One region of the Actinoplanes sp. NPDC049316 genome, then DNA from elsewhere that is predicted to be linked to it. Evidence: riboswitches for the same ligand, from Rfam matches in the RefSeq annotation. Region 1 holds a riboswitch; the other holds the start of a gene.
The links. A riboswitch is a leader RNA that binds a small molecule or an ion and turns the genes downstream of it on or off. The one in region 1 is predicted to bind ZMP and ZTP.
Positions count from the first base shown of each region.

Region 1 (7,290 bases):
AACGGCGTCGACACGGGCACGCTGGACCGTCGGCTGCGGGAGTGGACCGGGGGCCGTTGCACATGTGAGCCTCCACCGGATCTGTGGCCCGGGTCAGAGTTGACGCCCCGCACGTGAGCTGGTCGCTCCTCGCGACTCCACCGCACGCCTGACGGCCGACTCCGAGGTCGACGGGATGAGCTTCCGCAAGCCGCAACCAGCGGCGGTGCTCAAGGTGGTCTGCGAGCTCGCCGTGGCGGCGGAGCATTGGCCGTGGTGAGCGCGCCGCCTCAGACGAGACGGACCGGACCGGCGCCGATGTGGACGCGGAAGAGCTGGTACGGGTAGCGCCGCTGGTCCTGGCCTCGGCGGTACGTGGCCTGGCGGTGCAGCTGGTTGGCCGTCACGTAGAGGTAGCCGTCCTCGGCGACCGACATGGTGTCCGGCCACAGCAGGCGGGGGTCGTGTGCCACGGTCTCCATCGTGCCGTCGGGCAGGCGGCGGAGGATTGCGTTGTGCTCGGTGTTCGTGACGTAGACCCGGCCCTGGTCGTCGGTTTCCAGGCCGTCGGCGACGCCGCCCTTGTCGCCCTCGTCGACGACCGTCGCCGCCACCTCGTCGTCGCTCAGGTCGCGGTCGAGGAGGGCGTCGGTGGAGACGCTGTACCAGCGGCGGGACATCAGCGGGCAGTAGAAGACGCGGGAGCCGTCGGCCGAGATCGCGATGCCGTCGGCGCCCATCGTGACCGGCTCCGGGACGCTGTCCCCGGGGCGTTCCAGGAACGGCTCGCCCTCGACCACGGGCAGCAGGGCCGGCGGGACCTCCGCCTTGGTGGACGGGTGGTCGTGCAGCCGCCGCCAGGCGGTGCCGCTGCCGAGGTGGACCACGATGATGGCGTTCGGGCCCTGGTCCGACGAGTCGGTGATGTACGCGACGTCGCGCCGCAGGTCGAAGCGCATGTCGTTGAGGTACGTGGTGGGCAGCGCGGCGCTGCGGTCGAAGACGATGGTCCGCAGCACGGCGTCGTTCGCGAGGTCGATGCAGACGAGCTTGGGGCCGCCGACCTGCGTCTCCTTGAACATGGGCGAGCCGGTGTCGAGCACCCACAGCCGGTCGGCGGGGTCCACGACCACACTCTGCACCGAGACGAACGCCTTGGGGTCGTCGTCGGCGGACGGGCTGTTCCAGGCCTGGTTCGGGTACGGGACCACGGCCCCGTCGCGGATCTCCCCGACGGTGAACTCCACGTCGTCGCCCCACTTCGGGAAGTTCACGAAGATGCGGCCGCGCGTGGAGACGCTGACGCCCGTCGGCATGGGCCCGCTGTCGAACGTGTGCACCGTCTCCAGCTCGCCGAGGGGCTGGTCGACAGGATGATCCGTCATTCTCGGCGCTTACCCGCGGGGCGTGGCCGCAAAACGGGCTAGCCCGGGTGCGACGTCCAGCCCTGGCGGTGCAGCCGCTCGACGCCGTCCAGCAGCAGGTCGAGAGCGAACTCGAATTCGAACTGGTCGTCGCAGCCCGGGCCGACGACCGACGCGTCGTCGTGGGCGGCCGCCGCCGCGATGGTGGCCAGGTGCGGGAACCGGTCGGCGAACTCCGGCGGCGGGGCGGCCGGCGGCTCGGCGGCCGCGGCGGCTCCCGAGCGGCCGGCGTTCCGGGACGCGTCGAAGAGCTCCTGGCTGAAGCCGAGCATCCGGCTGCCCATCGCGTGCATCACGTGGTGGGCGAGGTCGGCCGAGAAGCCGCCGGCCGTGAGCGTGCCGACCATCGAGTCCAGGTACGCGAGGACGCCCGGCGTCGCCGCGGTGCGTGACTCGATGGCGATCGGCGCCCAGGGGTGGCGCTGCAGCACCTGCCGCGCCGAGAGGATGCGCCGGCGGACGGCCTGCTTCCACCCGGCGCCGGCCGCGGGCGGGTCGATCTCGGCGACGACCGCGTCGATCATGCCCTCGAGCAGCTCCTCCTTGTTGGCCACGTGCTTGTAGAGGGCCATCGGCACGACGCCCAGCTCCTGGGCCAGGTTGCGCATGCTCAGCGACGCGATCCCCGCCTCGTCGGCCAGGGCGACGGCGGCGTGCAGCACGCGCTCCCGGCTCAGCGGTGCGCGCCGCAGGGTTTCGGTCTGCTCAGCCATGCCGTCCTCGGGTGTCACGGGGCAGGGGAAACGATATCCGGCTTGACGGGTGTACGCCGTACACCCCAGACTGGGTGTACGGCGTACACCACCAGGGGAGGTTGCGGTGAAGGCAATCGTTCAGGACAGGTACGGACCACCGGAGACGCTCACGCTCGCGGACGTCGACAGGCCGGTTCCCGGGCCCGGCGAGGTGCTGGTCCGGGTGGAGGCGGCGGCGCTCAACGCGTACGACTGGCACGTGATGCGGGGCGATCCGCGGATGGCACGGCTGGCCCTGGGCCGGTCACGCCCCAAGGCGCGGATCCGAGGCCGCGACTTCGCCGGCCGGGTCGAAGCCGTCGGGGCCGGGGGCGGCGCGGCCGGGGGCGGCGGGTTCCGGCCCGGCGATGCGGTGTTCGGCGACCTCGGGGATGACAACGGCGCGTTCGCCGAGTACGTACGGGTGCCCGAGGAGCTGGTCGCGCCGATGCCCGCGAATCTCACTCCGGAGCAGGCGGCGGCCCTGCCCCTGGCCGGCGTGACCGCCCTCATGGGACTGTGCGACGCGGGAGAGCTGCAGCCCGGTCAGCACGTGCTCGTCAACGGCGCCTCCGGCGGGGTCGGCACGCTGGCGGTGCAGCTCGCCAAGCTGCTCGGCGCGACCGTGACCGCCGTGTGCAGCACCCGCAACGCCGACCTGGTCCGTTCCCTCGGCGCCGACCACGTCGTCGACTACACGCGCGACGACTTCACCCGCCTCGGCCCCCGCCACGACCTCGTCCTCGACCTGGTCGGCAACCGCACGCTGCGGGCGTTGCGGCGGTCAGTGACGCCGACGGGCACCCTCGTCCTCTCCGGCGGCGGGGTCTACCGCGGCGGCAGCGTCATCGGCCCGGTCTGGCTGATCGCCCGCGGCCGGCTGCTGGCGCCGTTCCTCCGACGGCAGCGCATCGTCGTCCTCACGACGGCCCCCAGCCGCTCCCACCTGGACATGCTGCGCACCCACGCCGAGAAGGACGGCCTCGTCCCGGTGATCGACCGCAGCTTCGAGCTTCACGAAGTGCCCGAGGCCATTCGCTATCTCGAGACCGAGCACGCCCGCGCGAAGGTCGTGATCTCGATTCTCCCCACTCACGCAGAATGAAGGGGCCAGGGCCAGCGAATGCTGGGCCCCGGCCCCGGCCTCGACGGGAGTTGCGGTCTGCACCACCCACCGAGCTACGACATCAAGAAGTTGACTTTGATCTAGATCCCCAGGTCGACGCTCGGGTAGAGCGGGAAGGCGCCGAGCAGCTCCGTCGCCTGCTTGCTGATCCCGTCGGCAACCGCGGGGTCGAGGTCGAACTTCGCCTTCGACGCGCCGGCCTTGGTCTGCGACAGGACCGTGTGCATCAGCTCGGCGATCTGGTCCATCTCCGCCGTGCCGAGGCCGCGGGTGGTCAGCGCCGGCGTGCCGATGCGGATGCCGGAGGTGTACCAGGCGCCGTTCGGGTCCTGCGGGATCGCGTTGCGGTTGGTGACGATGCCGCTGTCCAGCAGGGCCTGCTCGGCCTGGCGGCCGGTGAGGCCGTACTTGTCGACGTCGACCAGCACGAGGTGGTTGTCGGTGCCGCCGCTGACCAGGGTCGCGCCGCGGCGCAGCAGACCCTCGGCGAGCGCCTGGCTGTTGTCGACGATGCGCTGGGCGTAGTCGGCGAACTCGGGGCGGCGGGCCTCCGCGAACGCGATCGCCTTGGCGGCCATGACGTGTGCGAGCGGGCCGCCGAGCACCATCGGGCAGCCGCGGTCGACCTGGTCGGCGAGCTCCGGCTGGCAGAACACCGCGCCGCCGCGAGGGCCGCGCAGGCTCTTGTGGGTCGTCGTCGTGACGATGTGCGCGTGCTCGATCGGGTTGAAGTCGCCGGTGAAGACCTTGCCCGCGACCAGGCCCGCGAAGTGCGCCATGTCGACCATGAAGGTCGCGCCGACCTCGTCGGCGATCTCCCGCATGATGCGGAAGTTCACCTTGCGGGGGTACGCCGAGTAGCCACCGACAATGATCAGCGGCTTGAACTCGCGCGCCGACTCGCGCAGGGCGGCGTAGTCGATCTGGCCGGTGGCCGGGTCGACGCCGTAGCTGCGCTGGTCGAACATCTTGCCGGAGATGTTGGGGCGGAAGCCGTGGGTGAGGTGGCCGCCCGCGTCCAGCGACATGCCGAGCATCCGCTGGTTGCCGAAGGCCTGCCGCAGCTCGGCCCACTCGGCGTCGGTGAGATCGTTGACGTTGCGCTTCTGCGCCTTGGCCAGCGCCGGCGCCTCCACCCGGTCGGCGAGCACCGCCCAGTACGCGACCAGGTTGGCGTCGATGCCGGAGTGCGGCTGGACGTACGCGTACGGCGCGCCGAACAGGGCCTTGGCGTGCTCGACGGCGACCTGCTCGACTGTGTCGACGTTCTGGCAGCCGGCGTAGAAGCGGCGGCCGATGGTGCCCTCGGCGTACTTGTCGGAGAGCCAGTTGCCCATGGCGAGCAGCACGGCGGGGGACGCGTAGTTCTCGGACGCGATCAGCTTGAGCGACTCGCGCTGGTCGTGCAGCTCCTTGGCGATGGCGTCGGCGATGCGGGGCTCGACGGCGCGCACGGCCTCCAGGGCGGCGCGAAACGCGGTCGACTCGGCGTTCAGCTCAGACATCGGACCTCCCTATCACAGGTGAAGAGGCCCAGGCGCACGGCAGGTCACCCCGGTGGGTGGGACCGCTCCCCGATGGTGGATCCATCCGAACGCGCCAGTCACGGCCCGGGGGAAGCATACCGGCGTACGGCCGTGCAATCACAACCGAGAAGCGGGACGAGGCGTTGCGGTGATCACTAGCCTGGCCCCGTGAACGGCGTCCAGATTCTCCTGGTCATCGGGGCCGGCATCGCGATCTCCGCGCTCGCCCACCGCCGCGGGATCCAGCCCGGCCGGGACGCCATCCAGGTGATCGCGCTGGTCGTCACGCTCGGCACGCTGCTGATCCAGGGCACCACGGTCCGCCGCGCGGTCGCCGGGAAAATGCGGTGAGCCGGCCGCCGTCCGGCGGTACGGTCGGCGCCATGCCAACGCCGCACGCCCTTCTCGCGCGGGCCACGACGTCTGTCGCGCGCGGGTCCCTGCACTCGTCCCGCCTGCGTGACCGGCGCCGCGCCCTGCGCCGCCGCTGAGCCGCACCCGAACCCGACCGCCGAGCTGAGCGCTGCCGCCAGGGCCCTTCGTGTCCTCTTCCCCACGGACGGGCCTCGCTGACGCCTGCCCGCGTCCGCCACCACGCCGGTGCCGGACCGCGGACCGGCCGCGCTGACGCCTGTCCGCGTTCGCCGCCCCACCGGCGGCAGACAGGACCTCGGTCATGGCGCAACACCGGCACGAACACGCCCGCGCGCGGCGGGCGTACGGACAGAATCTCCTCACCGATCCCCGCTCGCTTCGGCAGGTGGCCGCGGCCGCGGAGCTACGTCCCGGCGAGCTCGTGTACGAGGTGGGCGCCGGCCGCGGCCACCTCACCGCCGAGCTGGCCCGGCGTACGCGGCGCCTCGTCGCGTACGAGGTGGACCCCGAGATGGCTGCCGCACTCCTCGACCGGCCCGGGGTGACCGTACGGGCCGGGGACTTCCTGCGGGCGCTGCCCCCGGGCGAGCCGTTCGCCGTGGTGGGCAACATCCCGTACGCGCTCACCGCAGCGGTCGTCGAGTGGTGCCTGCACGCCCCGGCGCTGACGGCCGCCACCCTGGTCACCCAACTGGAGTACGCCCGCAAGCGCACCGGCGACTACGGCCGCTGGAGCCGGCTGACGATTCGCACCTGGCCGGCGTACGCCTGGGACCTCGCCGGACGGCTGCCGCGTACGGCGTTCCGCCCGGTCCCCCGCGTGGACGGCGGCATCCTCCGGTTGCGGCGCCGCCCGGTGCCGTTGGTGCCGGACCCGGCGGACTGGCAGCGCTTCGTGGACCTCGGGTTCACCGGGCTGGGCGGATCGCTGCAGGCCACCCTGACCGGCCGCTACGGCGTACGGCGTACCGCCGCCGCGTTCCGGGCGGTCCGGCTCGCACCCGACGTTCCGGTGGGCCGCGTGTGGCCGGAACAGTGGCTGACCCTCTACCGCCTGCTCAGCCGGTGCTGACGCGAGGACCGGTCAGTGGACGGCGAGCTCCACCAGCTCGGCGTCGCCCGGCTGCCAGCCGTCCACCACGACTGCCACGTAACGGGCCCGCGCGCCGAGGGCGCCGTACGTCAGACCGTCCAGCGACGCCTCGACGCGGTGCGGACGGCGGTTCCCCGGGCCCCAGCGCACGCCGACGTCCCGGATCGCGGTGACCGCGCCGAGGTCGACCACCATGCGGCCCGCCGCACCGGGCCGCCACGACGTCCGCGGGTCGCCGTCGACCGCGCGGTCCGGCGAGGTCATGCCCTCGGGCAGCGGCGAGGTCGGGAACGTCGTCCGGCCGCGGGCCAGATCGGCGGTCGGTGTCACGGGGGCGCCGGGCACCGTCACGCGGCGCGACTTGCCGGCGGCCAGGCGTACGACCGCGGACCAGGACCCGCACCGCAGCGTGATCCGCACCCGATGGTCCTGCGGGGCCGTCACCGTGACGTGGTGCGAGTCGTGGACCTCGTAGCGGGTGCCGGCCGGCGCCGCGCCCTCGACGGTGAAGCGGGGCGGCTCGACCCGGGCGGCGCCGCCGTCGAGGCTGACCTCCCACTCCAGCCCCTTACCGGTCGTGACCTGGGTGCCCCTATACAGCCGGGCCTGCGACGGTATGCGGACGGTCACGTCGCGGACCGGGTCGGGCGCGAGGTTGAAGACGCTCAGGTAGCCGTCGGCGTCGCTGACCGACAGCCCTTCGGCGGTGGGTAGCGCGCGGGCCGCGGCGGCGGCGAGGTCGCGGCGCCCGCCGGCGTACCCCTCGATCAGGGGCGCCGGCGCGCTGATGCCCGCCGCGGTCACAGTGATCTTCCTCTTGCCGCCGTGGGTGACGACGCCGGCGCGCCCGTCGATGCCGACCCACCGCTCGGCCGTGCGGGTCTCCGGCACGACCACGGCATCGGTCCAGGTGAGACCGTCGGTCGACGTCTGGATCGCGAACTTCTTGGCGTACGCGGTCTCCCAGTGGATCCGGACCCCGGCGACCCGCACCGCCAGACCGAGGTCCACGGCGAGCCAGCTGTCCGCCCGG
Region 1 is NZ_JBFAQM010000041.1:10,420-17,709, reverse strand. Features, by position in the region: gene AB0K03_RS37560 (hypothetical protein) at 1-117, shown strand, start outside; gene AB0K03_RS37555 (L-dopachrome tautomerase-related protein) at 270-1,364, opposite strand; gene AB0K03_RS37550 (TetR/AcrR family transcriptional regulator C-terminal domain-containing protein) at 1,403-2,116, opposite strand; gene AB0K03_RS37545 (NAD(P)-dependent alcohol dehydrogenase) at 2,223-3,242, shown strand; gene AB0K03_RS37540 (glycine hydroxymethyltransferase) at 3,344-4,768, opposite strand; ZMP/ZTP riboswitch at 4,788-4,880, opposite strand; gene AB0K03_RS37535 (hypothetical protein) at 4,958-5,140, shown strand; gene erm (ErmE/ErmH/ErmO/ErmR family 23S rRNA (adenine(2058)-N(6))-methyltransferase) at 5,466-6,236, shown strand; gene AB0K03_RS37525 (discoidin domain-containing protein) at 6,249-7,290, opposite strand, start outside.

Region 2 (7,290 bases), on a different contig from region 1:
CGCACCGATCCCCGCCCAATGCGGGTCGACGTCGCCGGCGAACACCCAGCGGTGGTCGGCCGGCCACACGAACGCCGGTGGCGCGACCGGCTGCCCGCCGCCGAGGTCGTCCGCCCAGCCGTCGATGTCGGACACCGCGCCGCGCAGCAGGGCGTAGCGCCGGTGCGGCACCTCGACCAGCGGCACCCCGGGCGGCAGCGGGATGTCCGAATAGCCCTCCCACACGCAGAAGTAGCAGTCCTCCGGCGTCGAGGTGAAGCCCGCGAGCACGTGCAGCGCGCTGCGGGCCTGGGCGAGATCCGATGGGTGGTCGCCGGGCAGGAGGGCGTCGGTCTCGGCCTGGCCGGGCAGCTGCGGGTCGGGGATGAACCGGAGCCGGGCGTACGCCGGGAAGCCGGCCGGCCCGAACGTGACCAGCTGCTCGAACGGCGTCCCGGAGCCGGCGAGCCAGTCCGCGGCGGCGGTGTCCGGGCAGAAACGGAGCCTCACCACAGCGTCCGCTCGTACGGGTCCCAGCCGGCCGGCAATGCGGGCGGCGTGCGGGCGGTGCTGGTCACCGGCACCGTCTCCCTCCGCTCGATCGACTCCTCGATGGCGAGCATGACGTCGAGGACGTGGTACGCCAGCTCGCCCGGCGCCCGTTCCGGCCGTCCCGCGCGGATGGCCCGGGCCAGCTCGAGCACCCCGGTGCCGCGGGTCGCCGCATGCCCCTCGGCCGCCAGATCCTCCGGCTTCTGCGCCTCGAGCAGGTGCAGGGTCGTCACGCCGTCGAACCGGTTCGGGTCGGGCAGCACGGCGGTGCCCAGCGTACCGGTGACCTCCAGGCCGGTACGGGCCAGCGCGGAGTCGAACGTGGTCAGCAGCTGCGCCGAGCCACCGCCGGCGAATTCGACGAGCGCGGCGACCGTGGTGGCGACGTCGACCGCGAAGTCCGTGCCGGCGCGTGGACCCGAGCCGATGGTCCGCGTCCCGCGCGGCCGCCCGCCGGTCGCGGTGACCCGCTCGACCGGGCCGAGCAGGTGCACCAACGCGGTCAGGTAGTACGGGCCCATGTCGAGCAGGGGTCCTGCGCCCGCGCGGAACAGGAACTCCGGCGACGGGTGCCAGCTCTCCGGCCCCGGCGACTGGAACAGCGCGAGCGCGGTGCCCGGCCGCCCGATGCGGCCGTCGTCCAGCGCCCGGCGTGCGGTCTGCAGACCCGCGCCGAGCACGGTGTCGGGCGCGCTCGCGACGCGCAGGCCCTGCCGGGCGGCCCGGTCGAGCAGCGTACGGGCGGAGCCCCGGTCCAGGGCGAGCGGCTTCTCCGTCCACACGTGCTTGCCGGCGTCGAGCGCGGCGAGGCCCACGTCGACGTGCGCCGCCGGCACGGTCAGGTTCACCACGATCTCGACGCCGGGCTCGGCGAGCAGCTCGGCGGCCGTGCCGGAGCGGGGGACGCCGTGCTCGGCCGCCCGGTCCGCCGCCCGTCCGGTGTCGAGGTCGGCGACCATGAGCACCCGCACGTCGGGGAAAGCGGTGAGGTTGCGCAGGTACGTGTCGCTGATCGTGCCCGCGCCCACGATGCCGACGCCGACCGGCCCCGCGGTCACCGGCCCTGCCCCCGCACGTACGCCAGGCCGGCGGCGAGGCCGTCGAAGATGTCACCGGCGTACGCGTCGAACTCGATGACCCGCAGCGCGTGCGGCGCGGCGGCCAGCACCTCGGCCACGGGCACCCGGCCCTGCCCGGCGGGCACCTGGCCGCTGCCGTCGGTGGCCAGGGCGCCGTCCTTGACGTGGATGGCCCGTACCCGCTCGCCGAGCTTCCGCAGCAGCGTGGGTGCGTGCTCCCCGGCGGCCGTCGCCCAGTACGTGTCGACCTCCAGCACCAGCCCGGGGGCGAGCTGTTCGGCGAAGACCTCGAAGGCGCTGCGCCCGCCGACGCGCGCGGCCGGCTCCCACCAGTGGTTGTGGTAGCCGACGGTGATGCCGTACCCGGCTGCGACCTCGGCCGCCTCGTTGAGGGCCCGGGCGGTGGCGGCGACGCCGTCCGCGTCGTGCCAGCGCGCCGCGTCGACGTGGGGCTCGATGTTGGCGAGCAGGCCGGCCCGCAGCGCCTCGGCGTTCTCCACCACGCCGTACGGCTCCACCTGCGTGAACCCGATCTCGGCGAGGCGGCGCATCGTGCGTGCGGGGTCGGCGGCGAACGCGTCGCGCACCGAGTAGAGCTGGACGGAGACGGGGCTCATCGTGTCCTCCTGACGTCGACAGATGTCGATGGAAGCGCTACCGAAATTTCTACCACGTGGTCAAAATTCGATCCAGAGAGCGCTCTCCTTCGCCCCCGGGTGACACGGTCGCCCGCCCCGGAACGGGCACGGCATACTTGTCGGCGACACGCGACTGGCGGCATCGAGGATGGGGACCACCATCGGGGAGCACGTCGTGGGCGCCGTCCGCCTGGGTGCCCACACCAAGGGAGACGCGCATGTCCGACAGCCCGGAGACGCCGGCCCACGAGGCCCGGCTCCTGCCCGGAAAGCCCGTCGCCGACGCGGTCCTCGCCGACGTCGCGCAGCGCGTGGCGAAGCTCAAGGAAGCCGGCGTGCAGCCCGTGCTGGCGACGATCCTCGTCGGCGACGACGACGCCAGCGCCGGCTACATCCGCATCAAGCAGCGGCAGGCCGCCGAGCTGGGCTTCGTCTCGCCGCACGAGCACCTGCCCGCCACCGCCACCCAGGACGACCTGCACCGGGTCATCGACCGGCTGAACGCCGACCCGGCCGTGCACGCGCTGCTCATCCAGTACCCGCCGCCCGCGCACATCGACTACGACGCCGCGCTGATGACCGTCGACCCCGACAAGGACGTCGACGGCATGCACCCGCTCAACCTCGGCCGTCTCTCCGTCGGGCTGCCCGGCCCGCGCCCGTGCACGCCGGCGGGCATCGAGGCGCTGCTGGCGCACTACGAGATCCCGGTCGCCGGCCACGAGGTCGTCATCCTCGGCCGGGGCGCGACCATCGGCCGGCCCCTGGCGATGATGCTGTCGCAGAAGCGCCCGACCGCCAACGCCGCGGTCACGGTCGTGCACACCGGCGTGCCCGACTGGCAGCGCTACACCCGCCGCGCGGAGATCCTCGTGGCCGCCGCGGGCGTGCCCGGAATCATCCAGCCCGAGCACGTCAAGCCGGGCGCGACGGTGATCGGCGCCGGCGTGCGCTACGAGGGCCGCCGGCTGCTGCCCGACGTGGCGGAGGAGGTCGCGACGGTGGCCGGCGCGCTCACGCCACGGGTGGGCGGGGTCGGCCCGACGACCGTGGCGATGCTGTTCCGCAACGCCGTGGAGGCCGCGGAGAAGGCTAGCCGCTGAAGCGCGGGCTCTTGGCCATCGCCACGTACGCCGCGAGCGACTCCGGGCCCGTGTCGATGCGCCACTTCTCGGTGAACCCGGGGTGGGTGTCGGTGTCGAACCACACGACACCGCCCACCGCCGGGTGCGCCTCGACCCACTTCGCGAAGAGCGTGATCCAGTCGGCCTTCGTCCGGCCGCCGCGGTCCACCGCTCCCACCTCGCTGATCAGGATGGGTTTGCGGGCGGCGTACGAGCGGTAGATCGGTCCGAACAGGGTCTCGGGCGTCTCGTGGTGCAGGTTGTAGCCCGAGACGCCGACCCAGTCGACGTACTTGTCTCCCGGGTACAGCGCCGCGTAGGTGTTCCAGTCGGCGACCGGGGACGAGTTCCAGTTCGGGCCCCACACCCACGAGACGTTGGTCGCGCCCTCGTCGGCGAAGATGCCGCGGAGCCGCTTCCACGACGCGATGAAGCCGGCCGGGTCCTTGCCGTTGCGGGCGGCGCCCCAGCCGTACCAGTCGCCGTTCATCTCCCAGGCCCAGCGCAGCAGCAGCGGCCGGCCCTGCGCCTTGAGCCGCCGGGCGGCACGCGCGATGAGATCGTCGGCGGAGCCCGACGTGATGTCGGTGTAGCGGGTGCCGCGCCAGGAGACCATCGGGAACGCGTGCTCGGGCAGCCCGGCGATCGTGCGGGGCAGCAGGTCGCCCCAGTCGTAGAAGACGTGCACGATCCGCTCGTCGCGGCCGGTCTGCTGCCGGCGCAGCGCCTGCGCCTGCGCCGCGGTGCGGCCCGACAGATCCAGGTACGCCCCCAGCATCGCCTTGCCGCTGCGGAACGGCACCGTCCCCCCGCCCCTGGTCACGACGGTGGGCGGCGCGGCGGCCGACGGCTTGACCCCGGGACGCCCGGGCGAGGTCGTCGCCTCGGCGGGGGTGTCCTTGGTGCGTACCTGCTGCAGGCCGACCGTCGCCACGGGCACCGCCGCCGCGGCCGCCGCGATGCCGAGCAGATGCCGCCGGGTGATCCTGCGCCGCGGCGCGCGGTGGGCCGGGCTCGTCCGCGGGTCCCGGCCGGCGTCGGGGACGCCCTCGACCGGCGCGCGATGGGCCCGGCTCATGTCAGGTTCCGTCCGGCGGCGCGGGCGACCCGGCGCACCATCCGCCAGCCGGGCTGGGCGAGCTGCTTGAGGCGCGGCACGAGCGGCGACCCACCGCCGGCCACCAGCTCCACGAGCTGCTCACCGGTCACGTCCGGGGTCGGTTGCAGGCGCGGCACGGCGAAGCGGCGCTCGCCGGGGGTGTGCAGCCGCCGTCCGACCTCGGTCGCGTTGTCGTGCCCGGCCGCCAGTACCGCCGCTCGCACCTTGGCGCCGTTGTAGCCGTGCGGGTACGCGAAGCCGCGCACCCGCCGCCCGAGCCGCTGCTCGAGCTCGTCCTTGCTGCGGACGGTCTCCTCGCGCAGCTGCGCGGCGGGCAGCACGTCCAAGGGGTGGTGCACGAGGCTGTGGTTGCCGATCTCGATGCCGGCGTCGGCCACCTCGGCCAGCTCGTCCCAGGTGAGCAGCTTGCCGAAGTCCGGCGCCCAGCGGCCCAGCCAGTCCGCGTACCGGCCGAGGTGGCCGACGGAGGCGTACAGGGTGGCGCCGGCGCCGGCCTCGGCGAGCACCGGGACCGCCTCGGTGAGGAAGTCGCGGTAGCCGTCGTCGAAGGTGATCGCCACCAGCCGGTCGGTGCAGCCGTGCTCGAGCAGGTCGAGCGCCTCGGTCAGGCCGACGAGCCGGTAGCCGGCCGCGGTCAGCGCCTGCAGCTGCTCGGCGAGGCGCTTCGGCGGCACCGCGAGGTCGCGCAGCGGACCGGCGACCGCGGACACGGAGTGGTACATCAGCGCGGGCAGGCTCTGCCACGCCGGGGACGCCGCGACGGTCACTCCGATCCTCCCACTCGCCGGCTGGATATGACCCTTATCGGTCAGAGACCCGGCAAGCTTCGTGGTTCGCTGAACTCGTCCGGCCGGTGCGCGGCGCCACGTCTGCGCCGCTCAGGCCACGTTACGGGGCGCTTTCCGCACTGTCCAGCACGACTGCGGCGACGATCGCCGACATATCGGCGACGGTCATTCTCACGACACCTCCACGGGTGGCGAGGCCGCGGTCCGCCTCGTACGCGACGATGTCGGCGTGCTCCAGCTCGTCGGCGAGCACGGCCAGCCGCCGTTCGATGCGGGCGGCGAGGTTCTCGGCGAGGTCGTCGTACCGGGCTGCGGGGATCTGCACGGTCATGGGGTCACCTTTCGCCGTCGGCGGGGCGTCGGCACCGGAACGGGGCCACACGTCCACGCTAGGCGCTCGCCGTACCCGATGGGCGTTTTCTGGGTTTTTGCACTGAGACGGAGCCGCGGAGGCCTCCACCGAAAGTCATAGCCGCCGATCCGGCTGCGGAGGGAAGCGCGGGCACCCTGCGTGACGGCAGGGTGATGACCATGACATCAGACCGTGCGCGCCGCGTTGCCGAGGCCGCGTGTGAGGCCGCGCTCGTGCTCGGCCTGACCGCGCTGCCGACCGCGTGGCGCGCCCTCGACGGGCGCATCATCGTGATCCTCGCAGGCATGCTCGGGGCGCTGACCGCAGCGATCTACGCGTTGCACGCTGTGACGTTCGACTGCCTCCGGCTCACGGCACAGCGGCAAAAGGGCAGCTTTTCGTACACCCAGCGTAAGGAATGAACCGCCGAGGCCGCCCGCCCGTACCCGGGGATGCACCGCCCTCCGACACCCCCGGGAGTGACCAGGATGTTCCGACTCATCCAGCTCCAAGCGCAGCACGGCGTACCCCGCATCGGCGTGGACCCCGACGGCTACGGCAGCGAACGGGCCGCGCTTGCCCGTTACCGAGAGACACCGTCCATGTTCTTCGGCGTCGGCCGCTTCGACGAGTCGGGACGGCTCGCGGAGATCATCATGGACACCGTGTGCGGGCCGGCGGCCGGCTGCCCGCGCCCCGCCGTGGTCGTGCACGCCGAGACGTTCCAGCGGCTCTGCGACACGTGCTCGTTCGGGCTGGAGGTGCTCACCCTGCCGGCGCTCGCGGTGCGGCTGGGTGTGGCGGTACGGCTCGCGCCGGTGCTGGCCCCCTCGGGCCGCCACGCCGCCCCCGAGTCGACCCTGTCGACCGGCAACCGCATCGCCCGGGAGTTCGCCTCGCACATCGACGACCCGGTGTGGCGCATGGACCTGTGCGCGGAGCTCACCCGCAACCCCGGCGCGGTCAACGGCTTGCTGATCGGCGTCGGCGCGCTCAGCCACCGGGACGTGCTGGACCACTATCCGGCGCTGTGCGCGCTCGGCACCCAGCTCCCGGCGGCCATCCACGCCGACCTCGTCCGTGCCACCGCCCGGCCGCTCTCCCCCGCCGGCGTCGCGGGCCTGCGACTCGGACTGTGACCCGAGCCTTCCCCAGTGCGGCCGGGATCGGGTAAACCGGAACGGTGACTCTCGAATCCCCTGCCGGGACCGCGGCCGGCGGCCCGCTCACCTTCGACGCACTGGTCGAGCGGGCCCGCGGGCTGGTCCGGGACGGGCGCCGGGCGGTGCTGGGTATCGTCGGCGCGCCGGCCGCCGGCAAGACCACCCTCGCCGAGGAGCTGGTCGCCGCCATCGCCGCGGACGGTCCGGCGGACTGGGTGGCACACGTGCCGATGGACGGCTTCCACCTCGCCGACGCCGAGCTCGAACGGCTCGGCAACCGCGACCGCAAGGGCGCGCCGGACACCTTCGACGCGCTCGGGTACGCGGCGCTGCTCCGCCGGCTGCACGAGGACACCGACGACATCATCTACGCGCCGGGCTTCGAACGGGTCATCGAGCAGCCCATCGCCGGAGCCATCCCGGTGCCGCGCGCGGCCCGGCTCATCGTCTCGGAGGGCAACTACCTGCTCGTCGACGACGACCGGTGGTCCCGGG
Region 2 is NZ_JBFAQM010000007.1:46,070-53,359, reverse strand. Features, by position in the region: gene AB0K03_RS13100 (hypothetical protein) at 1-489, opposite strand, end outside; gene AB0K03_RS13095 (Gfo/Idh/MocA family oxidoreductase) at 486-1,589, opposite strand; gene AB0K03_RS13090 (TIM barrel protein) at 1,586-2,227, opposite strand; ZMP/ZTP riboswitch at 2,368-2,451, shown strand; gene AB0K03_RS13085 (tetrahydrofolate dehydrogenase/cyclohydrolase catalytic domain-containing protein) at 2,467-3,351, shown strand; gene AB0K03_RS13080 (glycosyl hydrolase) at 3,341-4,450, opposite strand; gene AB0K03_RS13075 (polysaccharide deacetylase family protein) at 4,447-5,259, opposite strand; gene AB0K03_RS13070 (hypothetical protein) at 5,381-5,611, opposite strand; gene AB0K03_RS13065 (hypothetical protein) at 5,806-6,054, shown strand; gene AB0K03_RS13060 (hypothetical protein) at 6,121-6,771, shown strand; gene AB0K03_RS13055 (nucleoside/nucleotide kinase family protein) at 6,816-7,290, shown strand, end outside.
Region 2: linked by a shared signal. The riboswitch ahead of AB0K03_RS13085 (tetrahydrofolate dehydrogenase/cyclohydrolase catalytic domain-containing protein) and the one ahead of AB0K03_RS37540 (glycine hydroxymethyltransferase) in region 1 are both predicted to bind ZMP and ZTP.